2 regions of the Achromobacter sp. ES-001 genome follow, and region 1 is predicted to be linked to the other one. Evidence: predicted binding sites of a transcription regulator. Region 1 holds the regulator's gene; the other holds the start of a gene.
What was found. The regulator LexA, encoded in region 1, represses DNA repair genes until DNA is damaged. The targets are predictions, from matches to a motif close to ACTGTATNNNNATACAGT.
Positions count from the first base shown of each region.

Region 2: imuA (translesion DNA synthesis-associated protein ImuA) is a predicted target of LexA. The motif match lies at 9,482-9,499, and genes of this name have one in related genera.

Region 1 covers NZ_CP079940.1:3,739,720-3,755,610, forward strand. The annotation lists gene fdx (ISC system 2Fe-2S type ferredoxin) at 1-211, opposite strand, end outside; gene hscA (Fe-S protein assembly chaperone HscA) at 221-2,083, opposite strand; gene hscB (Fe-S protein assembly co-chaperone HscB) at 2,157-2,669, opposite strand; gene iscA (iron-sulfur cluster assembly protein IscA) at 2,673-2,996, opposite strand; gene iscU (Fe-S cluster assembly scaffold IscU) at 2,999-3,403, opposite strand; gene KYT87_RS16780 (IscS subfamily cysteine desulfurase) at 3,437-4,648, opposite strand; gene iscR (Fe-S cluster assembly transcriptional regulator IscR) at 4,670-5,212, opposite strand; gene KYT87_RS16790 (low molecular weight protein-tyrosine-phosphatase) at 5,405-5,896, opposite strand; gene uvrB (excinuclease ABC subunit UvrB) at 6,156-8,285, opposite strand; gene KYT87_RS16800 (amino acid aminotransferase) at 8,362-9,561, shown strand; gene lexA (transcriptional repressor LexA) at 9,719-10,366, shown strand; gene lon (endopeptidase La) at 10,541-12,991, opposite strand; gene clpX (ATP-dependent Clp protease ATP-binding subunit ClpX) at 13,201-14,499, opposite strand; gene clpP (ATP-dependent Clp endopeptidase proteolytic subunit ClpP) at 14,601-15,254, opposite strand; gene tig (trigger factor) at 15,259-15,891, opposite strand, start outside.
Region 2 covers NZ_CP079940.1:2,823,668-2,839,558, reverse strand. The annotation lists gene KYT87_RS12870 (efflux transporter outer membrane subunit) at 1-1,182, shown strand, start outside; gene KYT87_RS12865 (hypothetical protein) at 1,491-2,324, shown strand; gene KYT87_RS12860 (thiamine pyrophosphate-binding protein) at 2,345-4,072, shown strand; gene KYT87_RS12855 (tripartite tricarboxylate transporter substrate binding protein) at 4,230-5,207, shown strand; gene KYT87_RS12850 (SDR family NAD(P)-dependent oxidoreductase) at 5,209-6,003, shown strand; gene KYT87_RS12845 (IclR family transcriptional regulator) at 6,141-6,950, opposite strand; gene ypfH (esterase) at 6,958-7,662, opposite strand; gene KYT87_RS12835 (amino acid permease) at 7,905-9,395, shown strand; gene imuA (translesion DNA synthesis-associated protein ImuA) at 9,501-10,205, shown strand; gene KYT87_RS12825 (DNA polymerase Y family protein) at 10,135-11,604, shown strand; gene KYT87_RS12820 (error-prone DNA polymerase) at 11,614-14,862, shown strand; gene KYT87_RS12815 (I78 family peptidase inhibitor) at 15,020-15,433, shown strand; gene KYT87_RS12810 (LysR family transcriptional regulator) at 15,519-15,891, opposite strand, start outside.

The DNA of each region.
Region 1 (15,891 bases):
CTTCGTCGTCCGTCGCGTCTTCCAGTGCAGAATAGCCCTGCTTGATGACCACATGACAGGTGGTGCACGCACACGATAGTTCGCAGGCGTGTTCGATGTCGATATGGTTGTCCAGCAAAATGCGGCAGATCGACACGCCCTTGGGCGCGTCCTCGATTACGGCGCCTTCAGGGCAGTAGTCGGGATGAGGCAATACAGTCAGTTTCGGCATAGCGTCTTATCAGGCAATCTCATCAAGTTTTCGACCCGCCAAGGCGGCGCGAATGCTGCGGTCCATGCGGCGCGCGGCGAAGTCGTCGGTTGCGGCCGACAAGGCCTGCACGGCGCCCTTCACGGTGTCCACATCGTCGGCAGCTTGGGCGTCGATGGCGGCTTGCAGGCATTCATCAACGCGGCGGCGCTCGTCGGCGTCCAGAAGGTCGCCGTCAACCGCCAGCGCGGCTTGTACGGACTCCACCAACTGGCGCGCGTCCACTTGCTGCTCGCGCAACATGCGGGCGCGGGCGTCGGTATCGGCTTGCGCCACGCTGTCGGCCAGCATCTGGGCAATTTCGTCGTCGCTTAATCCGTAAGACGGCTTGACCGACACGGCGGCCTCGACGCCCGTGCTTTGCTCGCGCGCAGTCACGCTGAGCAAGCCGTCGGCATCCACCTGGAACGTCACGCGGATGCGCGCGGCGCCCGCCACCATCGGCGGAATGCCGCGCAGTTCGAAGCGAGCCAGGGAACGGGAGTCCGCCACCAGGTCGCGTTCGCCCTGCACCACATGAATGCTCATGGCAGTCTGGCCGTCCTTGAACGTGGTGAACTCCTGGGCGCGCGCCACGGGAATGGTGCTGTTGCGCGGGATCACCCGTTCAACCAGCCCGCCCATGGTTTCCAGACCCAGCGACAGCGGAATCACGTCCAGCAGCAGCCAATCTTCACCCGGTGCGCGATTACCGGCCAGCAGATTCGCCTGCAACGCCGCGCCCAGCGCGACGACTTGATCCGGGTCCAGGTCGGTCAGGGGCTCCGTGCCAAACACCTTGCCCACTGCGGCCCGCACGACAGGCATGCGCGTCGCGCCACCCACCATCACCACGCCTTTCACGTCCGCCGGCGTCAAAGACGCATCGCGCAGCGCGCGGCGCGCGCAATCCAGCGTGCGTTCGATAAGCGGCTGGGCCAAGGTTTCGAATTCGGCGCGGGTCAGTACCAGATCCACGTTGCGGCCGTCGGCCAGCGCCAGCTTCAGCGTCGCGCTGTCCGCGCTGGACAAGGCTTCACGCGCGGCGCGCGCAGCCATCAACAAACCACGCCGGTCAGCGGCAGAAAACTCGCCGGCCGCCAGCTTGGCCACAGCGTGATCGACAATCAACGCATCAAAATCGTCACCCCCCAGCGCCGTATCGCCGCCGGTGGAGATCACTTCGAATACGCCCTGCGTCAGCCGCAAGATGGAAATATCAAAGGTGCCGCCGCCCAGGTCATAGACGGCGTAAACGCCTTCCGATGCGTGGTCCAAGCCATAGGCGATGGCGGCAGCGGTCGGTTCGTTCAGAAGGCGCAGTACGTTCAGCCCGGCCAGCCGCGCGGCGTCGCGCGTTGCCTGGCGCTGGGCGTCGTCAAAGTAAGCGGGCACGGTAATCACCGCGCCCACCAAGTCATCGCCCAATACGTCTTCGGCGCGCTGACGCAGCACCGCCAGAATCTGGGCCGACACTTCAACAGGGCTCAAATCGCCCTGCACCGTGCGGATCCGGACCATGCCGGGCGCGTCCACGAATTCATAAGGCGCACGCGTGGCACGCGCCTCTTCCAGCGAACGGCCCATGAATCGCTTCACGGAAACTACGGTATTCAAGGGGTCTTCGGCTTGCTGCGCGAGGGGCTCGCGGCCCGTTGTGACTTTGCCACCCGGCAGGTAGCGCACCGCCGACGGCAGCAGGGCATGGCCCTGCGCATCGGGCAGCACTTCAGCCACGCTGCTGCGCACTGCCGCAACGAGGGAATTGGTAGTGCCCAGATCGATCCCCACCGCCAGCTTGCGCTGGTGCGGCGCGGGCGATTCACCGGGCTCGGATATCTGCAATAAGGCCATGATCTATTTTTTTCTGGTCAGTTGGCGGCGATGTGCAGGCACCCGGTGCTCGGGCGCCACAACGCAGCGTTGGCTATCCAGCGGGCTGGGCGTGCGCCAGCTCTTGCGCCAGTTTTTCCACGAACATCCATTCGCGTACCTTAAGGCCCGCGGCGGCATGGTCGTGCTCATCGTCCAGCAGGCGCTTAAGCGTGGCGCGCATCGACACGCGAGCCTCGTCCAGTTCCGTGCGCAGGGTCGCCAGCGCGTCAGCGTCGTCGCGCGCGTCGTCCAGCATTTCGCGCCACGTCATCTGCTGCATCAGGAACGCCGTGTCCATGGACGTGTTGCTCTCGGTCTGCAAGTCCACGCCCGCCTGTTCGCACAGATAGCGGGCCCGCAGCAAGGGATCGCGCAAAACGCGATACGCCTCATTGGCGCGCGCCGCCCATTGCATGGCGACACGGCGCTCGGCGGGGCTGGCGGTGGCATAGCGATCGGGATGCACCTGCGCCGCGACGGCTCGCCACGAGGTTTCCAGTGCTTGCGCATCCAGGTCAAAGCGGGCCGGCAAGCCGAACAGGCTGAAGTGGTCGTCTACAGCCAAGACTTACACCGTGAACGACTCGCCGCAGCCGCAGGTCGCCTTCTCGTTGGGGTTGCGGAACTTGAAGCCTTCGTTCAGGCCTTCCCGGGCGTAATCAAGCTCGGTTCCGTCCAGGTAAGCCAGGCTTTTGGGGTCAATGAAGACCTTTACGCCGAAGCTCTCGAACACGACGTCTTCCGGCGCCGAGTCGTCCACATATTCCAACTTGTAGGCCATGCCGGAACAGCCCGTCGTCCTAACGCCGAGCCGCAAGCCGATACCCTTTCCGCGCTTTTGCAAGTAGCGGCCGATGTGGGTGGCAGCCTGTTGGGTCAGGGTAACGGACATGATCAGCCTGCCACCGCTTCGGCTGGGGCCGAATGCTTCTCTTTGTAGTTCTGCACCGCGGCCTTGATAGCGTCTTCGGCCAGGATGGAACAGTGCACCTTCACCGGCGGCAGCGCCAATTCTTCGGCGATCTGCGTGTTGCGGATGTTCATCGCTTGATCCAGCGTCTTGCCCTTGACCCATTCGGTCACGAGCGAGCTGGACGCAATGGCGGAGCCGCAGCCGTAGGTCTTGAAACGCGCGTCTTCGATCACGCCGGCTTCATTGACCTTGATCTGCAACTTCATGACGTCGCCACAGGCGGGCGCGCCGACCATGCCGGTGCCAACCGATTCGTCCGACTTGTCGAACGAACCGACGTTGCGCGGGTTTTCGTAGTGATCCAGAACTTTGGTGCTGTAAGACATGTTATTTCTCCACGTATTTCTTGGCGCGGGCGCTTAGTGCGCGGCCCACTGCACAGTGTTCAAGTCAATGCCTTCCTTGGCCATTTCCCACAGCGGCGACATATCGCGCAGCTTGCCAACGCGGCTCTTGAGCAATTCAATCGCGTAGTCCACTTCCTTTTCGGTCGTGAAGCGGCCGAGCGTGAAACGGATGGAACTGTGCGCCAGTTCGTCATTGCGGCCCAGGGCACGCAACACGTACGACGGTTCCAAGCTGGCCGACGTGCAAGCCGAGCCGCTGGAAACGGCCAGTTCCTTGATCGCCATGATCAGGGACTCGCCTTCGACATAGTTGAAGCTGACGTTCAAGTTGTGCGGCACGCGCTGGTCCATGTCGCCGTTCAGATAGACCTCTTCGATCTGCGACAGGCCATTCCACAGGCGATCACGCAGCATGCGGATGCGCTCGTTTTCGGTACCCATTTCTTCGCGCGCCAGGCGGAAAGCCTCGCCCATGCCGACAATCTGGTGCGTAGCCAGCGTGCCCGAGCGGAAACCGCGCTCGTGGCCGCCACCGTGCATTTGCGCTTCGATACGGATGCGCGGCTTGCGACGCACATACAGCGCGCCGATGCCCTTCGGGCCGTACGTCTTGTGCGCCGAAAACGACATCAGATCAACCTTCAGCTTTTGCAGGTCGATTTCCACCTTGCCAGTCGCCTGAGCGGCGTCGACGTGGAAAATGATGCCCTTTTCGCGGCAGATTTCGCCCAGCGATTCGATGTCCTGGATAACGCCGATTTCGTTGTTCACCATCATCACCGACACCAGCACCGTATCAGGTCGCAGCGCGGCTTTGAACGTGTCCAGGTCGATCAGACCGTCGTCCTTCACGTTCAGGTAGGTGACTTCAAAACCCTGGCGTTCCAGCTCGCGACAGGTGTCAAGCACTGCTTTGTGCTCGGTCTTGACGGTGATGACGTGCTTGCCGCGTTCCGCGTAGAAATTCGCAGCGCCCTTGATGGCCAGGTTATTGGACTCGGTCGCACCAGAAGTCCAGACGATCTCGCGCGGGTCGGCGTTGACCAGCTTGGCGACTTCTTCGCGGGCGCGTTCGACGGCTTCTTCCGAATCCCAACCATACGCATGGCTACGGGAGGCCGGATTGCCGAAGTTCTCGTACAGCCACGGCACCATCTTGTCCACGACGCGCGGGTCGACGGGGGTGGTGGCCGAATAATCAAAATAAATCGGACGGGTGGTCATGTCTACAACTCCTGATACTGCTTATACGGTGGCGTTAGCCGCGACGGTCGTGGTCGGGGAATTGGCAGCGGCATTGGCGCCGCCCACCCGATTGACACGTACTGCGCAGGCCTGCGCTTGATTGCTGGCTTCCTGCAACTGGCGCACGCGCTGCTGATCGACCAGATCTTGCAGGGACACCGAATCCAGGTAATCGACCATCTTGCGGTTCAACGTCGCCCAGAGTTCGTGCGTCATGCACTTACCCGGCTTGCCGTCATTGCCGCTTGTACAGTCGCGCTTGCCGCCACAGCTGGTGGCGTCCAGCGGCTCGTCCACTGCAAAGATGATGTCCGCGACGGTCACATTGCGTGCAAGGCGCGCAAGCGAATAACCGCCGCCCGGGCCGCGCACGCTGTCCACGAGTTCGTGGCGACGCAGTTTCCCGAACAGCTGTTCCAGATAGGAAAGCGAGATGTTTTGACGCTGGCTGATGGCCGCAAGAGTGACCGGGCCGCTGTGCTGGCGCATCGCGAGATCGATCATGGCAGTCACGGCGAAACGCCCTTTGGTAGTTAGCCGCATGGTGGGTTCCCTGTGATTCGGCAATGGCCGCCAGCGAATCCGGCGGTCAATACCCGAGTAATTGGGTCAAGTATAGCCTATTCCCGACTAATTTGGTATGGCTCCTGGCCAGAAAAAACCGCGCTGTTGCGCGGTTTTTTCGTTGCCATGTACCCCAAGAGCCGCACTGTGAGCGGCTCTACGGAAAAGCGGTCAGGCCGCTTGGTACTGGGTAGCGCGCTTGCGGACCAATTCCAGGACACCTTGGCAGGCGTCTTCCAAGTAATCGAGAACCTTGCCAAAACCATCCGCGCCGCCATAGTAAGGATCGGGCACAGTGGCCTCTTCAAACTCATTGGCGAAGCGCATCAGCAGCATCAGCTTGTGCTGATAGGTCTTGGGGCACTGCTGCTGCATCGCAGACAGGTTGTCCCAATCCATGGCGAGGATAAGATCGAAGTCGCGGAAATCCTCTGCGGTGACCTGACGGGCCTCACAGTGCGTGATCTCGTAGCCGCGTTTACGTGCCGCAGCCTGCGCCCGGGCATCAGGCGCCTCGCCGATATGAAACGCATGCGTGCCCGCAGAGTCAATGCGAACAACGTCGCTCAACCCCGCGTCATTCACCAAATGGCGAAACACGCCCTCTGCGCTCGGCGAGCGACAGATATTGCCCATGCAAACGAAAAGTACCTTGGTCATCATGGGAGTAAGTGTGAGGGAAAACCCGAGATAAGGCAAGCTTTTTTTGCAAAGAAACAAATGAGTAAAGGTCGGCCGGGGTGTTAAAAAACCCCTTTAGTATCAAATAGTTATCGAGATATTTAAACGTCACCCCTCCACTCCCAGTGGGCGCCAGGCGCCCTTTCCTGCTGTGCGCGCATATCGATCGTCCTTCGCACCATTTTCAGCATTATGTCAGCTACCTGTCAGCCCATACCGACGCGCTGCGCGGCGCGAGCGCTTATACGGCCCCATCAAGAAGAACACGTTGCTTCAGCGCGGTAAGCGCATCGCGCGCGGCAGCGGCCTGCTCGAATTCCAGATTTCGAGCGTGGTCCATCATCAGCTTCTCCAAGCGCTTCAACTCGCGAGCCAAGGCCTTCTCGTCCTTGAGGAACTCGGCTGGCACGGCGGCCTCAAGGGCGTCGTGCTGCACTGGCGCGACGATGCCGTCGATCAGCTCACGCACGGCCTTGCGGACGCCGCGCGCCGTAATGCCATTGTCGATATTAAACTGCAGCTGCTTGGCGCGCCGACGGCTGGTTTCCTCCATCGCGCGCTGCATCGAATCCGTAATGCGGTCTGCATAGAGAATGGCGTGGCCGTTCAGGTTGCGGGCCGCGCGGCCAATCGTCTGGATCAAGCTGCGCTCGGATCGGAGGAAGCCTTCCTTGTCGGCGTCAAGAATGGCCACGAGCGAAACCTCGGGAATATCCAGCCCCTCGCGCAGCAGGTTGATGCCCACCAACACATCAAAGGTGCCCAGGCGCAGGTCCCGCAGGATTTCCACGCGCTCGACGGTATCAATGTCGGAGTGCAAGTAGCGCACCTTGACGCCGTGTTCGCTAAGGAAATCCGTCAAATCCTCGGCCATGCGTTTGGTCAGGGTGGTGACCAGCACCCGCTCGCCCACCGAAACCCGCGCCTTGATTTGGCCCAGCAAGTCGTCCACCTGGGTGCGGGCCGGCAATACCTCGACCAAAGGATCGACCAAGCCAGTGGGCCGAACGACCTGCTCAACGACGTTGTCAGCGTGTTCTTTCTCGTAAGCCGCTGGCGTGGCCGACACGAAGACGCATTGGCGCATCCGCGCCTCGAATTCTTCAAGCTTGAGGGGTCGATTGTCCATCGCGGATGGCAACCGGAACCCATATTGCACCAACGTTTCCTTGCGCGACCGGTCGCCGCGATACATGGCGCTGAGTTGGCCAATGGTCACGTGGCTTTCGTCGATGAACATCAGCGCGTCGGACGGCAGGTAATCGATCAACGTGGGTGGCGGGTCGCCTGGTGCGGCGCCGGACAGGTGGCGGGAGTAGTTTTCGATCCCCTTGCAAAAGCCTAACTCCTGCAGCATTTCCAGATCGAACCGCGTGCGCTGTTCCAGACGCTGGGCTTCGACCAGATGACCGTCGTCCACGAAGCGTTTGACACGCTCTCGCAGCTCCACCTTGATCGTTTCAATCGCGCGCAGAACCGTATCGCGCGGGGTGACGTAATGCGACCCGGGATACACGGTAAACCGTGGCAGCTTTTGCCGAATGCGGCCCGTCAGGGGATCAAACAACTCCAGGCTTTCGATCTCGTCATCAAAAAGCGTCAGGCGCAGCGCCAGCTCGGGGCTTTCTGCCGGGAAGATGTCGATGGTTTCGCCACGGACCCGGAACGCCCCCCGCGTGAATTCGGCGTCATTGCGGGTGTATTGCATGGCAACCAGACGCGCCAGGATTTCCCGCCGCGAGATCTGGTCTCCGCTGCGCAGAATCAAAACCATCGCGTGGTAGTCGCCGGGATTACCAATACCGTAGATGCAAGACACCGTGCCGACAATAATAGTGTCCCGGCGTTCAAGCAGGCTCTTGGTAGCCGATAGACGCATTTGTTCGATGTGCTCATTGATGGACGAATCCTTTTCAATGAACAGGTCGCGCGTCGGGACATAGGCCTCGGGCTGGTAATAGTCGTAGTACGAAACGAAATACTCGACCGCGTTCTTCGGAAAGAACTCCCGCATTTCGGCATATAGCTGCGCCGCAAGCGTTTTGTTGGGCGCCAACACCAGCGCAGGGCGTCCCAGCCGCGCGATCACGTTCGCCATGGTGTAGGTCTTGCCCGAGCCCGTCACGCCCAGCAGCGTCTGGAACATCAGGCCGTCTTCGATACCCTGGGTCAACCCGTTGATCGCGGTGGGCTGATCGCCGGCCGGAGGATAGGGCTGGAACAGCTGGAACGGGCTACCGGGATATTCCACAAAGCGCGGTTCCGCGCCAGCAACGGGCGGTGCGTCAGCCGATACTGGTACCACGGCATTTCCAGCGAGATTCTGGGCCAGATCTCCCGCGCCGCTCGGGTCTATTGGGCTGTTTGGCATGCTAGACTGTTCCAGGGTAAACCCCCCATTATCCACAGCACCTCGTACTGCGTCCACCCATCCTCATCAGAGTCCCATGAGCAACCTTTTCGATTCCGTCGAACTCGCGCCGCGCGACCCCATTCTTGGTCTGAACGAACAATTCAACGCGGACACGCGTCCGGGTAAAGTCAACCTGGGCGTGGGCGTGTACTACGACGACCAGGGACGGATCCCCCTGTTGGGCGCCGTTCGCAAGGCCGAAACCGCCCGCATCGAAGCGGCCGCCGCTCGCGGCTATTTGCCCATCGAAGGCATCGCCGGCTACAACCAGGGCGCTCAAGCCCTGTTGCTGGGTAAGGATTCCGCGTTGGCCGCAGCCGGTCGCGTGTTGACCACCCAAGCGCTGGGCGGCACCGGCGCGCTTAAGATTGGCGCCGACTTCCTGCGCCAATTGCTGCCCTCTTCCAAGGTGTTGATCAGCAACCCCAGCTGGGAAAACCACCGTGCGCTGTTCGAGCGCGCCGGCTTTGAGGTCGGCACGTATTCGTACTATGACGCTTCCACCCGCGGCCTGAACTTCGAAGCCATGCTGGCGGACTTGAAAGCAGCCCCGGCGCAGACCGTCGTCGTGCTGCACGCGTGCTGCCACAACCCGACCGGTGTGGACCCCACGCCGGAGCAATGGAAGCAGATCGCCGCGGTTGTGAAGGAAAACAACCTGGTTCCGTTCCTGGACATCGCCTACCAGGGCTTTGGCGAGGGCCTGACCGAGGACGCCGTCGTCGTGCGCATGTTCGCCGATCTGGACATGACCATGTTCATCAGCTCGTCGTTCTCGAAGTCGTTCTCGCTTTACGGTGAACGCGTGGGCGCACTGACGATCGTCGCTGGCAGCAAGGAAGCGGCGGGCCGCGTCCTGAGCCAGCTCAAGCGCGTCATTCGCACCAACTATTCCAACCCGCCGACCCACGGCGGCACGGTGGTGTCGACGGTGCTGAACACGCCGGAACTGTTCGCCATGTGGGAAGAAGAACTTGCCGGCATGCGCGACCGCATCCGCCTGATGCGCAAGCAATTGGTGGAAAAGATCAAGGAACACGGCGCCAAGCAGGACTTCAGCTTTGTCCTGCAGCAACGCGGCATGTTCTCGTACTCGGGCCTGACGTCGGCTCAAGTGGATCGCCTGCGCGAAGAGCATGGCGTGTACGCGGTGTCCAGCGGCCGCATCTGCGTGGCTGCGCTGAACAGCGGCAACATTGACAAGGTAGCTGCCGGCATCGCCGCCGTGCTGTAACGCCTGCCTGTACGGGCCGTCCGAGGCCCTGTTATGACGAAACGGAGCCCTGCGGCTCCGTTTTGCTTTCGGGCCCGCCGCCGGCTTGCTTTTTTCCGCTACGTCCCCCAGAATGGCGCTGTATATATGTACAGTCCGCTTATACCGGATCACCGCCATGGCCAGCAAACTCACCGACCGCCAGCAACAAATCCTGGACCTCATCCGGCAGACCGTCACGCGCACCGGCTTTCCGCCAACGCGCGCCGAAATCGCCCAGGCCCTTGGTTTCCGTTCACCGAATGCGGCAGAAGACCACCTCAAGGCATTAGCCCGCAAGGGTGCTATCGAGCTCACCGCCGGCGCCTCGCGAGGCATACGGTTGAAAGACGGGCCCTCCCAGTCTCAGACGTCTCTGGCCATACCTTCTTTGGCGCAGTTGCTGCTGCCGTTGGTCGGGCGCGTTGCGGCAGGCAGCCCTATCCTTGCGGCCGAACACGTCGAACGCGAGGTTGGCGTGGACCCCCATCTTTTTGCCCAAGCGCCCGATTACCTGCTGAAGGTGCGCGGCATGAGCATGCGGGATGCGGGCATTCTGGAAGGTGACTTGCTTGCGGTGAAGAAGGCCTCTGAAGCGCGCAACGGCCAGATCGTCGTGGCACGTTTGGGCGACGACGTGACGGTCAAGCGCCTGCAACGCACCAATGGGCACATCGAACTGCTGCCGGAAAATCCGGACTTTCAAACCATCATCGTTGAAGCAGACCAAGAGTTCGCGCTGGAAGGCATCGCCGTCGGTTTAATCCGTACGCACGCGTTGCACTGACGCAGCACGGGGTAGATCAGGCACGGTCTGCCTAGCCTCGCCGTAGCGTTCGCCCGGCAACGGCCATAACCAAAGTTACCGCGAAGGCCAAAATGATGGCCATAAAAAAACCCCGCCACGTGGCGGGGTTTTTGTTGGGCGCCCATACTTCGGGCGCCCGGCCATACCAGCTGATCAGTGCTTCAGAACCGGGTCCGTCGAGCCGGGCTCGGCAGGCTTGGTCACCAGCGCGTCTTTGACGGCTTCTTCCTCGGCCAGAGGCTCCGGCAGACGCTCCAACGCTAATTCCAGCACCTTGTCGATCCAGCGGACCGGCACGATCTCAAGTTGGTTCTTGACGTTATCCGGGATCTCCGCCAAGTCCTTGACGTTTTCCTCGGGAATCAAGACCGTCTTGATACCGCCACGGTGGGCCGCCAGCAGCTTTTCCTTCAGGCCGCCGATAGGCAGCACTTCGCCGCGCAGCGTGATCTCACCGGTCATGGCAACATTGGCGCGCACCGGAATGCGCGACAACGCCGAAACCATGGCCGTGGTGATCGCGATACCCGCGGACGGGCCGTCCTTGGGCGTCGCACCTTCCGGCACGTGGACGTGCATGTCGTGCTTCTCGAAGACGCTGTCGGCAAAGCCCAGGCGACGAGCGCGGGACCGCACCACCGTGCGAGCCGCTTCCACCGATTCCTTCATCACGTCGCCAAGCGAACCCGTACGCTGGATCACGCCCTTACCCGGCATGTCCGCCACTTCGATTGTCAGCAGATCGCCACCGACCTCGGTCCAGGCCAGACCGGTCACCTGACCAATCTGGTTTTCCTTCTCGGCCATGCCGAAGGTATAGCGGCGCACGCCCAGGTAGTCGCTCAGGTTGTCGCCCGTGACGTTGACCGGCTTGACCTCGATGGTCTTGCCTTCCGCCTTGGCACGATCATTCTGGGTCAGCAACTGCTTGATGACCTTGCGGCAGATCTTGCCCACTTCGCGTTCAAGGGCGCGCACACCGGCTTCCCGGGTGTAATAGCGAACGATATCGCGCAGCGCACTGTCATCGACCGTCAGTTCGTTGTCCTTCACGCCGTTGTTCTGCATCAGCTTGGGCAGCAGATGGTCGCGAGCGATATGGATCTTTTCCTCTTCCGTGTAACCGGACAGGCGGATCACTTCCATACGGTCCAACAGAGCCGGCGGGATGTTCAGCGTGTTGCTGGTGGCCACGAACATGACGTCGGACAAATCGAAGTCGACTTCGATGTAGTGGTCCTGGAACGTGTGGTTTTGTTCCGGGTCCAGCACTTCAAGCAACGCCGAAGAAGGATCGCCGCGGAAGTCCATGCCCAGCTTGTCGATTTCATCAAGCAGGAACAAGGGATTGCGCACGCCGACCTTCGACATGTTCTGCACGATCTTGCCGGGCATCGAACCGATGTAAGTACGGCGATGGCCTCGGATCTCGGCCTCGTCACGCACGCCGCCCAGCGCCATACGCACGAACTTGCGGTTCGTGGCCTTGGCAATGGACTGGCCCAGCGAGGTCTTGCCGACGCCCGGGGGGCCGACCAGGCACAGGATCGGTGCCTTGACCTTGTCTACGCGCTGTTGCACGGCAAGATATTCGAGAATGCGTTCCTTGACCTTTTCCAGACCGTAATGGTCGTTGTCCAGCACCGTCTCGGCGTTGGCGATCGAGTTGTTGATCTTGCTCTTCTTCCTCCAGGGGAGGTTGATGAGCGTATCGATGTAGTTGCGCACCACGGTGGCTTCGGCCGACATGGGCGACATGAGCTTGAGCTTCTTGAGCTCGGCATCGGCCTTTTTACGCGCCTCTTTGGGCATGTGGGCAGCGATGATCTTCTTTTCAAGCTCTTCGATGTCCGCGCCCTCTTCCCCCTCGCCCAACTCCTTCTGAATGGCTTTGACCTGCTCATTCAAGTAGTAGTCGCGCTGGCTCTTTTCCATCTGCTTCTTCACGCGGCCGCGAATCCGCTTTTCGACCTGAAGAATGTCGATTTCGGTTTCCAGCTGGGTAAGCAGACCTTCAAGGCGCTCGGACGTGCCGACGATCTCGAGCATTTTTTGCTTCTGCTCGAGCTTCAGCGGAAGATGCGCGGCGATCGTGTCAGCCAGGCGACCCGCATCGTCGATGCCGGCCAACGAGGTCAGGATCTCCGGAGGGATCTTCTTGTTGAGCTTTACGTACTGTTCGAACTGGGCAACGATCGCGCGGCGCAGGGCCTCGGTTTCGGAGCCCTGCATGGCGTCCGGCTCGATCGGCGTCACCTGGCAGGTGAAATGCGAATCGGCATCTTCGATGCTGTTGATGCGGGCACGCTGAGTGCCTTCGACCAGAACCTTAACGGTGCCGTCGGGCAATTTGAGCATCTGGAGGATGCCGGCAACGCAGCCGATCTCGTAGACGTCTTCGGGGGTGGGATCATCCTTGCCGGCGGATTTTTGGGCCACCAGCATGATGCTTTTGCCCGCTTCCATCGCAACCTCGAGCGCGCGAATAGAGCGCGGACGGCCGACGAACAGCGGGATGACCATGTGCGGAAACACCACGACGTCGCGAAGTGGGAGCAAAGGCAGGTCGATCGGGTCGGAAGGCAGGGTCTGGCTGGCAGACATAGGAGGTTCCTCGGTATGACTCGGCGTATCGGGGACGGGGAGCCTGGGAGAGAGTACCCGGGCTATCCGCGTCAGTTACGTCTGTTATGGGAACAATAGCCGAAAATTCAAGATCCCGGCTGCCGGATAGGCAAAAGGCAAAAAAAAATGCCCCGGAGGGCACTCCTACGGCAAAAAAACCCGTTACAGGAACGGGCTTTTTTGAAATATCAGGCTGCAGCGTCGCGGACTTCTCCACGCTCCGGCTTGTCGGATTCGCCGGCTTCGTCCGCATAGATAAGCAAGGGCTTGCCCTCGCCTTCGATTGCGTTCTCGTCGACGACCACACGCTTTACGTTGCCCTGCGAAGGCAACTCATACATGGTGTCCAACAGCGTTTGTTCGATGATCGAACGCAAGCCCCGGGCACCCGTCTTACGCTTGAGCGCCTTGCGGGCGATCGCCTTCAACGCTGCGGGACGCAGGTCCAGCTCGGCGCCTTCCATGGCGAACAGCTTCTGGAATTGCTTGAGCAAAGCGTTTTTTGGCTCGGTAAGGATCTGAACCAATGCCGCTTCGTCCAGCTCGTCCAGCGTGGCGACCACGGGCAGACGACCCACCAGTTCCGGGATCAAGCCGAACTTGATCAGATCTTCGGGTTCGACTTCCGAGAACAGCTCGCCTACACCGCGTTCGGATTTGGCACGCACCGAGGCCGAGAACCCGATGCCGGACTTTTCGGTACGGTCACGGATGACCTTTTCCAGTCCGTCGAAGGCGCCGCCCACGATGAACAGGATGTTGGTCGTGTCCACTTGCACGAAGTCCTGATTCGGATGCTTGCGTCCGCCTTGCGGGGGCACCGAGGCAACCGTACCTTCGATCAGCTTGAGCAGCGCCTGCTGCACGCCTTCGCCGGAAACGTCGCGCGTAATGGACGGGTTGTCCGACTTGCGGGAAATCTTATCGATTTCGTCGATGTAGATAATGGCGCGTTGCGCTTTCTCGACTTCGTAGTTGCAGTTTTGCAGCAACTTCTGAATGATGTTCTCGACGTCTTCGCCGACGTAGCCGGCTTCGGTCAGCGTCGTGGCGTCAGCCATGACGAAAGGCACATTCAGCATGCGCGCCAAGGTCTGCGCCAACAGCGTCTTGCCCGAGCCCGTGGGTCCGATCAGCATGATGTTGCTCTTGGAGAGCTCGACTTCGTCACCCTTGATCTCGCCGTGACGAATGCGCTTGTAATGGTTGTAAACCGCCACGGCCAGCATGCGCTTGGGCGAGTTCTGCCCAATGACGTACTGGTCGAGGAAGGTCTTGATTTCGGCCGGAGTGGGCAGCTCGGAACGAATCGCCGCGCGCGCGGTCGCTTGCGCTTCCTCGCGGATGATGTCGTTGCACAGATCTATGCATTCATCACAGATGAACACCGACGGACCCGCGATCAGCTTGCGGACTTCATGCTGGCTTTTATTGCAAAACGAGCAATGCAGCACTTTTGCGTCTGCCGATCCCTTTTTTTCAGGCATATTTGTTTCGTATCTCAGGTAAAGATGCGCCAGACCGATAACGGGTCCAGCGCATGCGCTTACTCAAACTTGGTGGCAGCGGGTTCGGATCAACCTGGAAGTCAGCCTTCCGAGCGGGAGCTCATCACCTTGTCCACCAATCCATACGATACCGCATCTTCGGCGGACATGAAGTTGTCACGTTCCGTGTCCAGGCCGATTCGCTCCATCGACTGGCCGGTGTTGTCGGCCAGGATCCGGTTAAGACGTTCGCGCAGGTCCAGGATCTCGCGAGCCTGGATCTGGATGTCGGACGCTTGGCCCTGGGCGCCGCCCGACGGCTGGTGGATCATGATCCGGGAGTTGGGCAGCGTGAAACGCTTGCCCTTCTTGCCAGCCGCCAGCAGGAACGCGCCCATGCTGGCCGCCAGGCCGGTGCACAGGGTCGATACGTCCGGCTTGATGAACTGCATGGTGTCAAAAATGGCCATTCCCGCATACACCGACCCGCCAGGCGAGTTGATGTACAGGGAAATGTCCTTGTCAGGATTCTCCGATTCCAGGAACAGCAACTGCGCCACAACCAGGTTGGCCGTTGCGTCATTGACCGGACCCACCAGGAAAATGAGCCGTTCGCGGAGCAGACGCGAATAGATGTCGTAGGCGCGCTCGCCGCGCCCCGACTGCTCGATAACCATGGGAATGTAGCCCAGGCCGGTGGGGGTCACCGAAGACCCGCCATTCATTGCCGCATAGAAATCGGTGAATCTCTGCATAGTGTTACGCCATCCCCATCAACTGATCGAAAGGCACCTTTTCTTCGGTGACCTTAGCTTTTTCCAGAACGTGCGCGACGACATTGTCTTCCAGCACGATAGCCTCGATTTCAGCACGACGCTGGCGGTCAGCCAGGTAATAGCTGACAACCTGAGCGGGTTGTTCGTAGTTTTCCGCGAATTCTTCAATGCGCGCACGAACTTGCTCGGGCTTGGCTTGCAACTGGGCTTGCTTGACCAGTTCCGACACCAGCAGGCCCAGGCGGACACGGCGTTCGGATTCGGTCGAGAAAGCTTCAGCCGGGATCGGCACGGACTCGGCGTTGGGGATGCCACGCTGCTTGAGCTCTTCGCGGGCAGCTGCGACACGGCCTTGAACGTCGTTGTCGACCAGCGCCTTCGGCACGTCGAACTTGCCGGCTTCGACCAAGGCGTCCATGACGCTGGACTTGGTGCGGCCAGCCGAACGGACCTTGACTTCGCGCTCGATGTTGCTGCGGATGTCGGCCTTCAGCTTTTCGACGTCGCCTTCGGCTTGGCCGAGGGACTTGGCGAATTCGCTGTTCAGTTCGGGCAGAACGCCTTCAGCCACTTCCTTGACGGTAATGGTGAATTCGGCGGTCTTGCCGGCGACTTC
Region 2 (15,891 bases), 920 kb from region 1:
GACCTGCGCGTGGCCAGCGCCAATCTGGAGCGTGCCCAGGCCGCCGTGCAGGAATCGCAGGCGCAGCAACAACCCGGCATCGGCGTGAATGCGTCGCCCACGTTCGGCCATGTGTCCGGCTTGCAGGAGCTGCAACCCGGGATCGACCCGCCCAACCACTGGGCCTATTCCACGGGCGCCAGCGTGTCGTACCAGCTGGACCTGTTCGGCCAGATCCGCCGCGCCATCGAAGCCGCCACCGGCGATGCCCAAGCCGCCCAGGCCGCTTACGATGCCACCCGAGTGACCGTGGCCGCCGAAACCGCGCGCGCCTACGCCAACATGTGCGCGGCGGGCATGCAGCTGGCCTCGGCCCAGCACTCCGTGCAGGTGCAAAAGGAATCGCTGGACGCCGTCAGCCGCTTGCAGCGCGCCGGCCGGGGCACCACGCTGGACGTAACGCGCGCCCGCAGCCAGCTGGAACAATTGCAGGCCAACCTGCCGCCCTTCCAGGCGCAGCAGCGCACGGCGCTGTACCGCCTGGCCGCGCTGACGGGACAAACGCCGAACGACATCCCCGCGTCTTTGCTGCAATGCGCCGCCGCGCCGCGACTGACCAGCACCATTCCCGTGGGCGATGGCGCCGAGCTGCTGCGCCGCCGCCCTGATATCCGCCAAGCTGAACGCACGCTGGCGGCGGCTACCGCGCGCATCGGCGTGGCCACCGCCGACCTGTATCCCAAGGTCACGCTGGGCCTGTCCGCCGCATCGGGCGGCCCGGCCGCCATGTTCGGCGACCGGGGCACGTTCAGCTGGAGCGTGGGTCCGCTGATCTCGTGGACCCTGCCGAACACGGGCGCGGTGCAGGCCCGCATCGCCGAAGCCCAAGCCAGCACGAAGGCGGCGGTGGCGCGCTTTGACGCCACGGTGCTGAACGCGCTGCGCGAAACGGAAAGCGCGCTGGTCGTCTACGCCCGCCAGCTGGACCGTGACGCCGCCTTGCGCGCCGCCCGCGACCAAAGCGCCGAAGCGGCCTCGCAAGCGCGCCGCCTATTCCAGTACGGCAAGACGGATTACCTGACCGTGCTGGACGCCGAACGTACGTTGGCCACCAACGAAAGCGCTCTGGCCGCCTCGCAAGCCGAACTTAGCAGCGACCAGATCGCCGTTTTCCTGGCCTTGGGCGGCGGCTGGGAAAAGTAGCCCGACGCGCCTCTCGCACAAAGGCCCCGCCTGGCAGGCGGCGGCATTCCAAAGCGCCCGACCGGGCGCTTTTTTTCGTCCTGTCCCGGCCGGCCGGAAGCACGCTGAGCCAGCGCCGGGCCGCGATGCCCATCCCGATTCGCCACGCTCATCAAATCCATTTCCATAATATGGATGGATCATTGCCGTACGGCTTTTCGCGCCCGTAGAATCCGGTGCATACCTACATCAAGATACGAGACAAGCTGGGGCTCCCGCCCTTCGCCTTCGCCCCGCCGGGCAGCAACGCGATAAAACAAATCCATAATATGGAATCAAACGGCACGACGATCGACGCCAGTGTGCTCGACAGCATCACCAAGCTCGGCAGCGCGGACGCCGGCCGCGTGGTGATCGCCGGGTCCCACGGCGGACGCTATGCCGCCTATTGCGCCGCGCGCGGCCGGGTGCGGGCGGTGATCCTGAACGACGCCGGCTTGGGGCTGCGGCAAGCGGGTATTGCCGGCCTGTCGGACCTGCAACGCTGGGGCGTGCCCGCCGCCACCGCCGACTATCAAAGTTGCCGCATCGGCGACGGCGCGGACATGCTGCGCCGCGGTGTCATCAGCCACGTCAATTTACGGGCGCAGGCCTTGGGCTGCGTGCCCGGCATGCGCGTGGCTGAGGCCGCCGCGCGGCTGGCCTTGTCGTCAGCCGTTTACCCGCTGCCCACGTTGCAAAACGAGTCCCGCATGGTGTTGCGGGCGGCGGCCGATGGCACCCCACAAGTCATCGGCGCGGACTCCGTATCGCTGCTGGATCAACGCGACGATGGCCGCATTGCCGTCACGGCATCGCACGGCGAACGCCTGGCCGGCCTGCAAACCGACGGCGTCAAGGCCGCGCCCCGGCTGGTCACCTTCAACGATGCCGGCATGGGCCGTGACGGCGCGGGCACCGGCCGGCTGCCGCTGTTGCAGCAGCGCGGTATCGCCGCGTTGACGGTGTCGGCCGATAGCGCCTGCATCGGCGACGCGCGCTCCTGCTACGACGAAGGCGTGATCTCGTCAGCCAACGCGCGCGCCCGTGATCTGGGCGGCCGCGTCGGCACCCCACTGAAAACCTTTATCGATGCCCTGCTCAACGGGCGCGCCAACACTTAAGACTCAGGAGCACACCTCGCATGTCGGAAAAACTGGAAATCACGGGCGGCGAAGCCATCGCGCGCATGTTCGCCGCGCACGATGTCGGCTTGATGTTCGGCATGGGCGGCTTTCAGCTGCTGCCGTTCTACGACGCCGTGCGTCGCCTGAACCTGAACCATCACCTGATCAACGACGAGCGCTGCGCCGTGTTCGCGGCCGACGCCTACACCAAGGTCAGCGGGCGGCCCGGCGTGTGCGACGCCACGCTGGGGCCGGGCGCCACGAATCTGGTCACCGGCCTGGCCGAAGCCTTCAACGCCGGCACGCCGCTGGTGGCGCTGGTGGGCGATTCGCACCGTCTGCATTCGTGGAAGAACATGACGCAGGAAGCGCGCCAGCTGGAAGTGCTGCGGCCGGTGGTGAAAGATGTGCTGCGCATCGAGATGATCGAGCGCATTCCGGAATTGGTACGGCGCGCCTTCGCCGTCGCCACCAGTGGACGCCCCGGCCCCGTGGTGCTGGACGTGCCCGAAGACATCGCACACGCGGTCCACGCCTTTGACGCCGACGCGTTCTACGCCAGCGCCAACACCCGCCGCGCGCCGGCGCTGCGCTGCCGGCCCGACGCGGACGACCTGGCACAAGCCGCCAGCATGCTGGCCGGCGCCGCGCGGCCCTTGATGCTGTGCGGCGGTGGCGTGCACATCAGCGACGCCGCGTCGGCAGTGCAGGCCTTCGCGCAGCGCTTCAACATCCCGGTGGCCCACACCATGAGCGGCAAGGGCGCCATCGCGTGCAACGACCCGCTTAACGCCGGCCTGTTCGGCCGCTACAGCCGCATCGCGAACGACTTCATCGCCAAGGCCGATTGCCTGTTCGTGGTGGGCTGCAAGCTGGGCGAAGTGGCCACGCGCCGCTACGAGCTGTTGAGCGCCGGCGCCCCCGTCATTCATCTGGACATCGTGGCCGAGGAATTTGACCGCACGACCACGCCCGCCCTGCGTCTGTGGGGCGACGCCCGCGCCACGCTGCAAGAGCTGGCCCAGCGCATGGCCGACCAGCCGCTGCAAACGGACCGCCAAGCCTACGCGGACGAAGTCGGCCAGGCGATGCACACGTGGCGCGAATCCGTGCAGGGCAAGCTGACGTCGCCGGATAGCCCCATCGGCATGGCGCGACTGATGCACGAGATCAACGCGACGCTGCCCGAAGACGGCATCCTGGTGGCGGACGGCGGCTTTGCCGCGCACTGGGGCGGCCTGCTGTTCGACACCAAGCGCGCCGGGCGCGGCTTCGTGCCGGACCGGGGCTTTGCGTCCATCGGCTACGGCATTCCCGGCGCGATCGGCGCCGCGGCCGCCGCGCCGGGTCGGCAAGTCATCAGCCTGACCGGGGACGGCGGCTGCAATATGTCGCTGGGCGAATTGGAAACGGCGGTGCGCATGGGCCTGGCCTTCACGCTGGTGGTGGTGAACAACGCGGCGTCGGGGTATATCAAGGCGCTTCAGCATCTGATGTACGGCAGCGGCAGCTATCAATCGTCGGACCTGGTGGAAACCAACTACGCCAACGTGGCGCGCGCGCTGGGCTGCAACGGCATCCGCGTGGAAGACCCCGCCGACATCCAGGCGGCGTTGGCCAGCGCGTACGCCTGCAAGGACCGCCCCACCATCCTGGACGTTGTGGTGACGCGCGACCCGGCGCACATGCTGCCAGGGGTGGACAGCCGCGCGGCGAAGATCAAGCCCGGCGACCGCATCGCATGATCTTCGGCCTGGGCACACGGCGGAATGCATACAGCAGAACGCACACAGCAGAACGCAGGTAGCAGCCCCCCCCCGTAGCGGACACACAGGCCGGCACAAGGCCTGGTATCCGCGCAAATGCCGGACGCACAACAATATCAAGCAAGGAGACAACATCATGAAGAGAAGAACCTGGATCACCCTGGCGGCCGCGGCCCTTGCCGTATCGCTGTCGGGCGCGGCTGCCGCGCAGTCCAACTACCCCGACCGCCCGGTGCGGCTGATCGTTCCGTTCCCGCCGGGCGGCACGTCCGACGTGGTGGGCCGCATCTTTGCCGAAGCGCTGGGCAAGCAGTTGGGCCAGCCGGTGGAGGTGGAAAACCGGGGCGGCGCGGGCGGCACGGTGGGCACGCGCGCGGTGGCGTCCGCCGCGCCCGACGGCTACACGCTGCTGCTGGGCACATCCAGCACCAACGGCACCAACTCCGCCGTGTACCAGAACCTGCCCTACGACGCCGTCAAGGATTTCACTCCCGTCACGCAGATCATCCGTGTGCCGGGCGTGATCGTCGTCAACAAGAACTTTCCGGCCAAGGACTACGCGCAGTTCTTTGCGCTGGTCAAGGGCGCGCCGGGCAAGTATTCGTATGCGTCGTCGGGCAACGGCGGCGCCACGCACATGGCCATGGAGTACTACAAATCGCTGTCGGGCCTGGACATGATGCACGTGCCGTATCGCGGCACGGGGCCGGCCTTGAACGACGTCATCGCCGGGCAGGTGCCGATACTGTGGGACACCGCCGCCTCGTCCATGGCGCACATCCAGTCGGGCAACCTGCGGGCAATCGTGGTGGCGGCCAAGGCGCGCCTGCCGCAACTGCCCGACGTGCCCACCTTTGCCGAAGTGGGGCTGCCGGATTACGACGCCGAAATGTGGAACGGGCTGCTGGCCCCGGCCGGCCTGCCCAAGGACGTATTGGCCAAGCTGAACGACGCATCGCGCAAGGCGCTGGCCGACCCCGACGTGCAGGCCAAGTACGCGGGCGTGGGCGCCTATGTGGTGGCGGACAAGCCGGATGCATTCGGCGCGATGATCCAGGCGGACGTGTCTAAGTGGAAGAAGGTGGCCGACTTCGCCCACATCTCGGTGCAATGACATGGGACAACGCGTCAAGGACAAGGTCGCGCTGGTGTTCGGCGCGGGGTCGTCGGGGCCGGGATGGGGCAACGGCAAGGCCGCCGCCGCCCTCTACGCACGCGAAGGGGCACGCGTGTACGCGGTGGATGTGCGGGCAGAGGCCGCCCAGGAAACCGAACGCGTCATCCAGGCCGAAGGCGGACAGTGCCGCGCGCTGGTGGCCGACGTGACGCAGTCGGCGCAGATCCAGGCCGTGGTGGCGCGGGTGCTGGACGAGGCCGGTCGCATCGACATCCTGCACAACAATGTGGGCATTACGGAAATGGGCGATCCCATCGAGGCGTCAGAGGAAAGCTGGCACCGGGTGCTGGACACCAACCTGACCGGCGTGTTCCTGACCTGCAAGCACGTGCTGCCGGCCATGCTGGCGCAAGGCGGCGGCTGCATCGTCAACATTTCGTCGCTGGCCTCGATTCAGGTCAACACCTATCCGTACACGTCCTACTACGCGGCCAAGGCGGGGCTGAACCACCTGACCCGGTCGCTGGCGGTGCGCTACGCGCCGGACAATATCCGCGTCAACGCGGTGCTGCCCGGCGTGATCGACACGCCGCTGATCTACCAGCAGATTGCCGGCCAGTTCCAGGATGTGGAGGAAATGCGCCGCCGCCGCAACGCCGCCAGCCCGATGGGCCGGATGGGCGACGCCTGGGACGTGGCGCATGCCGCCCTGTTCCTGGCCAGCGACGAGGCCAAATACATCACCGGGGTGTGCTTGCCGGTCGATGGCGGCAAGGCCTGCGCGGGGCGATAGCCGGGGTTGTGGCGCCGGATGGGGTTGTGGTTGTGGCTGTGGCTGGGGCTGTGGTTGTGGCTGTGGTTGTGGTCGTGCCTGGGGTTGGGGCTGTGGTTGTGGCTGTGGTTGTGGTTGTGGCTGCGACCTGCCTGCGCTCAGGCGCGCGGCAGCAGATCCGCCGACAGTTCGGACGCGGCGCGTTGCAACGCGGCCACCACATCATGCAGCCGTGCCCCCGACAGCCGCGAGCGGATCGCCGCCACGCTCAGCGCGGCCACCACGTTCTGCTCACGGTCGAATACCGGCACCCCCACGCCCAGCATGTCGGGGATGATGCGCCCCGGGTTCAGCGCATACCCCTGCTTGCGCGCGGCGGCGATGTCCTCGCGCAGCATGTCGGTGGACGGCAGGTCGGGCGCGGTGGTGGCGTCGTAACGAGCCAGCACGCGGTCGATATCGTCATTGGGCAAAAACGCCAGCAGCGCCAGACTGCCCGCCCCCACGCCCAGCGGCCGCCGGTGGCCCACTTCCAGCGTCAGGATCTTGATGGGAAAGTCGCCCGTCTTGCGGTCCACGCACACCGCTTCGTGGCCCGAGCGCACCGATAGAAAGCTGGTATCGCCCGTGGACTGTGCCAGCCGCAACACGGCCGATTCGGCGATGGCCTTGATGCCATGGCGGCTTTCGGCAGCCAGGCCCAGGATGTAAGACTCGCGCCCCAGGCTATAGGTCTTTAGCTTGGGGTTCAGCGACAGGAAACCCTCTTGCAGCAAGGCCGACAGCATGCGGTGCGCGGTGGGCGGCGTCAGGCCGATGTCGCGCACGACATCGCTCAAGCCCACGCCACGCGCGGGCGCGGCGCCCACGTATTTCAACAGGCGCAGCACCCGGAAAATGCTTTGTGCGCCGCCCACGGAATCGGCGGCGCGCGGCGAGGCCGGCACGGAAGAACGCGCGGTGCTCATCGCGCGATCAGTGCAGCGTAGTGCCGTCGGGCGGCGTCTGGTTCAGGCCCAGCGCCGCTTCCCAGCTGCGCAGCGGCACGCAGGTCTGCAAGCGGACAATGGCGCGTTCGATCAACGCGGGATGCAGTTCATGGCCGACGTGGCTGGCGATATCGATAGTGGAATCGCCATGCAGCGCCTCCAGCCGCGCCTGGGCCGCCTGGATGTGGGACACGTTCATGATCGGGTCGTCGGCGCCATGCAGCAGGTGCAAGGTGGTGAATTGCGGGGCGGTCTTGGGCAATTGGGCATAGCGCCCCGAAAACGCAATGATGCGGCCGGCCATGCCGTCATGGGCCTGCACCAGTTCCAGCGCCATGATCGCGCCCTGCGAAAAGCCCGCGATCGCCGTGTCCGACTGCAATAGTTTGAAGCGGGCCTGCGCCTGGCGCACATAGGCTTCCAGGGGTGGCATGGCCGCCGCCACGCGTTCGGCGCGATTGTCTTCGGTCACGCCGCGCACCGAAAACCACTGGCGCCCGGCGTTGCCGCCGTCAAAGGGCTCGAAACCCTCGGGCACCAGCACCGCCGCCGTCGGAAAGGCCGCGCGCACGGCCTGGGCCAAGGGCCGCAGGTTATCGGGCGACCCGCCCACGCCGTGCAGCAGGATGAACAACTGGCGCACGTCGACGCCCGCCTCGGGTAGGAATTCAAGAGATTCGGTAGATGCCATGAAACTGCTCCGTGCTGGCCCGGGCCGCTGGACTGCGCCGCGATGGCCGCATTGTAAAATGCGCGGCTTTACCGTTGGCGGCCTGCTTGGCGTTGGCGGCCGCGTGGCGACCGGTTGACGGTCGCCTGGCTGCCTGGTCGCCTGGTCGCCTGGTCGCCTGGTCGCCTGGTCGCCACCAGCGTGACCGGACCCCGCCCACCCCTTGCCTGAATGCCGCCACGGCGGCCCCTTGACCCCCTGCAATGCAAACACAAACCCCCGATTCTGGCGCGACTCCCGCTAGCCGGAATCAGCTGCACCGCGTGCTCAAGGCGCGCCACCTGACGATGATAGCGCTGGGCGGAGCCATCGGCACCGGCCTGTTCGTGGCCTCGGGCGCGGCCATCGCGCAAGCCGGCCCGGGCGGCGCCCTGCTCGTCTACCTGGTGATCGGCCTGATGGTCTACTTCATCATGACCAGCCTGGGCGAGCTTGCCACCTTCATGCCGGTGTCCGGGTCGTTCTGCACCTATGCGTCGCGCTATGTAGACCCCGGCTTCGGCTTCGCGCTGGGATGGAATTTCTGGATCAGCTGGGCCACGGTCGTCGCCGTGGACGTGGTGGCCGCCCAATTGGTCATGGCGTACTGGCTGCCGGACACGCCGGGCTGGATATGGAGCGTGGCCTTTTTGGCACTGACCTTCGGGCTAAACGCGTTTTCGGCGCGCAGCTTCGGCGAGGCCGAATACTGGTTCGCCATCATCAAGGTGGTGGCGGTGCTGTGCTTTATCGCCGTCGGGCTGGGCATGCTGGTGGGCATCATCCACAGCGGCGATCAGGTCGGCCTGGTGAACTGGACCATCGGCGATGCGCCCTTCGTGGGCAACGCGGCCACCTGGGTCGGCGTGGCCATGGTGGTGGCCTATTCCTTCCAGGGCACCGAACTGGTGGGCGTGGCCGCCGGCGAATCCGAAAACCCGCGCCGCAACGTGCCGCGCGCCATCAACAACGTGTTCTGGCGCATCCTGCTTTTCTATGTGCTGGCCATTCTGATCATCGGCCTGCTGCTGCCCTATACCGACCCGCAACTGCTGCGCAACGAAGTGGAAGACATTGCCGTCAGCCCCTTCACGCTGGTGTTCCAGCATGCCGGCCTGCTGTCGGCCGCCACCGTGATGAACGCGGTGATCCTGACGTCGGTGCTGTCGGCCGGCAATTCGGGCATGTACGCCGCCACCCGCATGCTGTTCAACATGGCGGCCGAGGGCCAGGCGCCCGCGCTGTTCAAGCGGCTGACGCCTGGCGGCGTGCCGCTATACGCGCTGCTGGCCACCACGGCGCTGGCCTGCCTGTGCCTGTTCAGCGTGGTCTACAGCCCCAAGGCCGTCTATATCTGGCTGCTGAATTTTGCGGGCATGACGGAATTCATCGTCTGGTTGAGCATCGCGATCAGCCATTACCGCTTTCGCCGGGGCTACGTGCGGCACGGCTACGACACGGCCGACCTGCCCTACAAGGCCGGCCTGTTCCCGTTTGGGCCGGTGCTGGCCTTTGTGCTGTGCCTGGTGGTGACGCTGGGCCAGAACTACCAGGCGTTCTTGCAGGATCGCATCGACTGGATCGGGGTGGTGTCCACGTATCTGGCCATTCCGCTGTTCCTGGCGCTGTGGATCGGGCATCGCGTGGTGAAGAAATCGCGCTGGGTGCGCTACGGCGACATGCGCTTTTACGGGCTGGATCTGGATCGAGGATAGGCCTGGCCGGACGGGCCGACACCCGAAAAGGGTGACAAAAGGGCAGCAAAGGGATCACCGAAGGGCGACAAAAAGGAAGCTACAATACTGTATATTCATACAGTAATGATGACTCCTGAACGCATCCATCCCGCGTTGTGGCGCGCCACCCAGTTGGCTAAAGGCGCCGCGCGCAACCTGCCTACCGGGCACGCTTCGCTTTCCGCCGAGCTGCCGGACGGCGGCTGGCCGCTGGGGTCTCTTATCGAACTGTTGACGCCGCATCCGGGCGTGGGCGAAATCCGCCTGCTGCGCCCGGCGCTGGCCCAGCTGGAAACGCGCCGCCCCATTGCGCTGGTCCAGCCGCCGCACGTGCCCCACATCGCCAGCTGGATGAGCTGGCGGCTGGACCCCCGGCAATTGCTGTGGGTGGCGCCGCAAAAACCCGTCGACACCCTGTGGGCGACGGAACAAATCCTGAAAAACGGCAGTTGCGGCGCCCTGATCTGCTGGTTGCCGCACGTGCGCCCCGAATCCCTGCGCCGCCTACATCTGGCGGCCCAGGCCAGCGACCTGCTGTTCATTGCCATCCGCCCGGCCAGCGCCGCGCAAAACGCTACCCCCGCCCCGTTGCGGCTGGCGCTTGCGCCGGCCCCGGGCGGTTTATCCGTTCATATTCTGAAGCGCCGGGGGCCTGTCTGCGACACCCCGCTGTACGTGGGCCTGGAGCCCGGCGCGCTTACGCCGTCTTCTCCCCGCCATGCGCCTCTGGATCGCCGCCTTCCTGCGCTGCCTGCCGCTGGACGTACTACGCCCGCACTGGCCGCATGAGGGGCACGCGTTCGCCGTCCTGGACCAGGAACGCGTTGCCGCCCTCACCCCCGCCGCCCGCCAGGCCGGCGTCAAACCGGGCATGCGCCGCGCCGGCGCGGCCGTTATCGCCCCCCAGGTCGAGCTCTTGCCCCGCCAGCCCCAAGCCGAAGCCGACACCCTGCACGGCGCGGCGCTGGCGCTGCTGCAATACACCCCTGAAATTGCCCTGGGCGATGCCGACACCGTGCTGTTGAACGTGGGCGCCAGCCTGATGTTCTTTGGCGGCCCGCGCGCGCTTGCCCGGCGCATACGCGCCACCCTGCAAGCGCTGGACCTGCGCGTGTCGCTGGGCATGGCGCCCACGGCCCGGGGCGCCTGGCTGCTGGCGCATCGGGCCGGCCGCCGCATGCCCCGGCGCACGCTCACCCTGCCCACGCTGGCCCGCCGGCTGGACGCCCTGCCAGTGGCGCTGCTGCCCCAGGCGCAGGCGCGGCTGGACTGGCTGGGCGACATCGGCTGCCATACCCTGGCCGACCTGCGCGCCCTGCCGCGCGCCGGCCTGCAACGGCGCAGCGCGCCCGACCTTCTGCCGGCCCTGGACGCCGCCTATGGCCAGGCGCCCGAACTGTATCGCTGGATCGAACCGCCCAACCAGTTTTCCCGGCGCATCGAACTCATGGACTACGTCGAGCACACCGACGCCGTGCTGGCAGTGGCGCGCCGCCTGGCCGAGCAGCTGGGCGGCTGGCTTACCGCCCGGCAACTGGCGGTGCGCCGCGTGGTGCTCTGCATGGAACACGAACGCGGCCGCCATGCCCGCCCGCCCACCGAACTGGAACTGGCGCTGGCGCAACCGGTCTGGCAGGCGCCGCAGATCTTGCACCTGCTGCGCGAAAAGCTGAACCACGTCACGCTGGAAGCGCCCGTCATCGCCGTATCGCTGCTGGCGCCCGACACCGTGGAACAGCCCGCCGTCAGCACCACCTTGTTCCCCGAGCCCGGCGGCACCGCGGCCGACCACGCCCGGCTGCTGGATCTGCTGGTGGCCCGGCTGGGTCGCGACCAGGTGCGCCATGCCCATCCCACGCCCGACCACCGCCCCGAAGCCGCCAATTCCTGGGGCGATGCGCTGGCCACCCCGCGCCCGCCCCAGCCCCTGCCGCCCTTGCTGGACCGCCCCTTCTGGCTGCTGGAAACGCCGCTGGCCTTGAAGCTGTCGGGTCATCGCCCCCAGTACGGCGGCCAGCCGCTGCGGCTGGTGCGCGGGCCGGAACGCATCGAAAGCGGCTGGTGGGACCCGGCCCTGACCGTGCGCGATTACTTCGTTGCCGAAGACGCGGCGGCGGCGCGCTACTGGATCTACCGCGAACGCGACGCCGAACACGCGCGCTGGTTCCTGCACGGGCTGTACGCTTAAGGCCGGCCCATGCAAGACGATCCCTACGACCCGTCCGACCCGGCCGACCCCGCCGACCCCGCTGCGTTAGCCACCCTGCCCGGCTACGCCGAGCTGCAATGCCAGTCGAATTTTTCCTTCCTGCAAGGCGCCTCGCACCCGGAGGAACTGGTCGCGCGCGCGGCGGAACTCGGCTACGCCGCGCTGGCGCTGACCGACGAATGCTCGCTGGCCGGCGTGGTTCGCGCCCACATGGAGGCCAAGACCCAGAAGCTGCCGCTGATCATCGGCGCCACGTTCCAGCTGCGCGCCGCGCCCGACGCCGCCCCGCTGGGCCTGACCCTGCTGGCGCAAACCCGCGAAGGCTACGGCAACCTGTCCGAACTCATCACGCTGGCCCGCACCCGCGCCCCCAAGGGCGAATACCGGCTGGCCCCCGAAGACCTGACCCACCCGCCCAAGGGCTACGAACACCTGCGCCAGTTACCGGAATGCCTGGCCATCCTGACGCCCGCCTACGGTACCGACGCCGACCGCCTGGCCGAGCAGGCGCGCTGGCTGGCACGCGTGTTTGCCAACCGCGCCTGGGTCGGCTTGAACCTGCTGTACCGGTCGCGCGACGACCAGCACCGCGCCGCCGTCGAACACGCCGCCCGCCAGGCCGAGCTGCCCGTCGTAGCGGTGGGCCAGGTGCAGATGCATGTGCGGTCGCGCAAGCCCCTGCACGACACGCTGGCCGGCATCCGCACCCGCCAGACCGTCGCCCAGTGCGGCTACGAATTGTCCGAAAATGCCGAGCAGCATCTGCGCACCCGCATGCGCCTGGCCAACCTGTATCCGCCCGACGCGCTGGCGCAGACCTTGGTGGTGGCGCGCCGCTGCGCGTTTTCGCTGGACGAACTGCGCTACGAATACCCCGACGAGGTCGTGCCGCCCGGCCACACGCCCGCCTCTTATCTGCGCCAGGAAACCCTGGCCGGCGCCGCCCGCCGCTTTCCTGCCGGCGTCCCGGAAAACGTCGAAGCCCAGATCGAAAAAGAACTCAACCTGATCGGCGAGCTGCACTACGAAGCGTATTTCCTGACCGTCTACGACATCGTCCAGTACGCGCGCAGCCAGGGCATCCTGTGCCAGGGCCGGGGGTCCGCCGCCAACTCCGCCGTCTGTTATTGCCTGGGCATCACCGCCGTCGATCCGGCCCGAGGCAACAACCTGTTTGAACGTTTCATCAGCAAGGAACGCAACGAACCCCCCGACATCGACGTGGACTTCGAACACCAGCGCCGCGAAGAAGTCATCCAATACATCTACGACAAATACGGACGCGACCGCGCCGCCCTGACCGCCGTGGTCATTTCGTACCGGCCGCGCAGTGTGCTGCGCGACACCGGCAGCGCACTGGGCGTGGACCTGGGCGTCATCGACGCGGTGGCGCGCGCCCATCAATGGTGGGACGGCAAAAAGGAAATGCTGCGCACGCTGGGCACCTGCGGGCTGGACCCGGAATCGCGCGTGGCGCGGCAATGGGCGTCGCTGGCGCAAACCATGATGGGCTTTCCACGCCACCTGTCGCAGCACCCCGGCGGCTTTGTGATTTCACGCGGCAAGCTGTCGCGGCTGGTGCCCATTGAAAACGCCGCCATGCAGGACCGCAGCGTCGTGCAATGGGACAAAGACGACCTGGACGCGCTGAAACTGCTGAAAGTGGACGTGCTGGCGCTGGGCATGCTGTCCGCCCTGCGCCGCACGCTGGAACTGGCCGGCCAGCGCCGGGGCCGGCCGCTGGCGCTGCAAGACATACCCGAAGGCGACGAAGCCACCTACGACATGATCTGCGAGGCCGACACGGTGGGCGTGTTCCAGATCGAATCACGCGCGCAGATGACGATGCTGCCCCGCCTGCGCCCGCGCAAATACTACGACCTGGTCGTGCAGGTGGCCATCGTGCGCCCCGGCCCGATCCAGGGCGGCATGGTCCACCCCTACCTGCGCCGCCGCCAGGGCAAGGAAGCCGAAACCTATCCCAGCGAGAAGGTCCGAGGCGTGCTCAGCCGCACCATGGGCGTGCCCATCTTCCAGGAACAGGTGATGCAGATTGCCGTGGTGGCCGCCGGCTTCACCCCTGGCGAGGCCGACCAGTTGCGCCGCTCCATGGCCGCCTGGAAACGCAAGGGCGGCGTGGACAAATTCCGCATCAAGCTGGTGGGTGGCCTGCTGGCGCACGGCTACAAGCTGGAATTCGCCGAAGCGCTGTTCCGGCAGGTCGAGGGGTTTGGCGAATACGGGTTCCCGGAAAGCCATGCCGCCAGCTTCGCCCTGCTGGCGTACTTCAGTTCCTGGCTCAAGCGCCACGAACCCGAGGCCTTCCTGGCCGCCCTGCTCAATTCCCAACCCATGGGGTTCTACGCCCCCGCCCAACTGGTGCAGGACGCCCGCCGCCACGGCGTCTGTGTGCTGCCCGCCGACGTCACCGTCAGCGGCTGGGAATCCGCGCTGGAAACCCTGCCCGCCGACCACCCCGGCGCCCAGCGCCGCCCCCGCCCGCATTCGCCGCCTGCCGACCAGGCGCGCCCGGCCGTGCGGCTGGGGCTGAACCTGCTGCAAGGCATGCGCGAAGACGCCGCCCGGCGCATCGAACAGGCGCGCGCACAGGCGCCCTTTACCGACACCGGCGACCTGGCCCGCCGCGCCACCCTGAACCGCCACGACCTGAACGTGCTGGCCGCCGGCGACGCGCTGCGCACGTTGGCCGGCCACCGCCGCCAAGCCAGCTGGGAAGCCGCCGCCAGCGTACAAAGCCGCGACCTGCTGCGCGACGCCGCCATCGTCGAAACGCAGGCCCCCCAGCTGTCGGCCCCGTCCGAAAGCCAGACCGTGGCCGCCGATTACCGCAGCCTGGGCCTGACGCTGCACAGCCACCCGGTCGCGCTGCTACGCCCCCAACTGGCCGCCCGCAACTTCCAACCCGCCGAGGTCCTGAACGGCTACCCCGACAAACGCGTCGCCCGCGCCTGCGGCATCGTCACCGTGCGCCAACGGCCACAAACCTCCAAGGGCGTCATCTTCGTAACCCTGGAAGACGAAACCGGCCCCGTCAACGTCGTCGTCCGCCCCGACCTGATCGAACGCCAACGCCGCGAACTACTCGGGGCCAAACTGCTGGGCGTCTACGGCACCTGGCAAAGCGTCGACGGCATCCGCCACCTGATCGCCCAACGCCTGGTGGACCTGTCCGACCTGCTGGGCGGCCTGGCGGCGCATAGCCGGAATTTTCATTGACGTCACGCGCTTGTCAAGTTCCCGAACCGGCATGCCCACGGGGCAAACCAACGCCAAAACCGATCGGATTTCAGGTGCTCGCTGATCCCTGATTACAGCGCGCCAAGGCTGGTCTATCATGGCTTTTTCGTCGTCGAGTAGTTGTAAGGAGCTTTACATGATCCGCAAGCTGATCCCTTTCCTTCTGATTGCCAGCCTGACCGCATGCGCCAATACCGGGACGTCTTCGTCCGGCGCGTCGTCGGCATCCAGCTCCTCCAGCGCGTCTTCCTCTTCCGGCGCATCCAGCGCGTCCGGTGGCTCTACTTTCGGCGGCTCATCCTATGGCGGGTCGGCAGGCGGCTCGGCCATGCCGGGCTACGGCACCAAGACTTGCGATGCGGCCGCGCTGCAATCGCAGATCGGCCAAAAGGCCACGACCTCTACCATGGAAGACCTGCGTACCCGCAGCGGCAGCAGCACGGCGCGCATTTTGCGCCCCGGTCAACTCGTGACCATGGAGTACAACGCCACCCGCTTGAACCTGATCGTGGATGACAAAGACGTCATGACCGCGATTCGCTGCGGCTGATCCGGCGGCATCCAAGGCAAGACGGCGCCGGCCGTCGCGCCCATCCCCGTCCCATTCCTCGCCATCCCCGCCCCTGCGGGCCGCCTCAGGCCGCGGGCGGCGTGGGTGGCACGTGGGGCAGAAATGCCCCCGCCACTTCGAACGCGCATTCCTCGCGCGCAATGTCGATCACCCGCGACACAATCGGGTTGACGATGTTTTTTTTGTGCACCGCGTAGTAATTGATCGTGGGCAGATCGGGCTGCACATTCAACTGGCACAGCGCGCCGCGCTCGACCAGCGGCGCAAAGTAGGCGCCAGGCAGATAGCTGATGCCCAGCCCCAGCATCGTCAACTGCGCCATCATCCCCAGGCTGTTGCAGGTCAACACCCGCTTGACGGGCAAACCCTGTTCCGCGAACCAGGCGTCATACAGATGCGACAGCGCGGAATTGGTCGGCTGCGAAATCACCGGATAC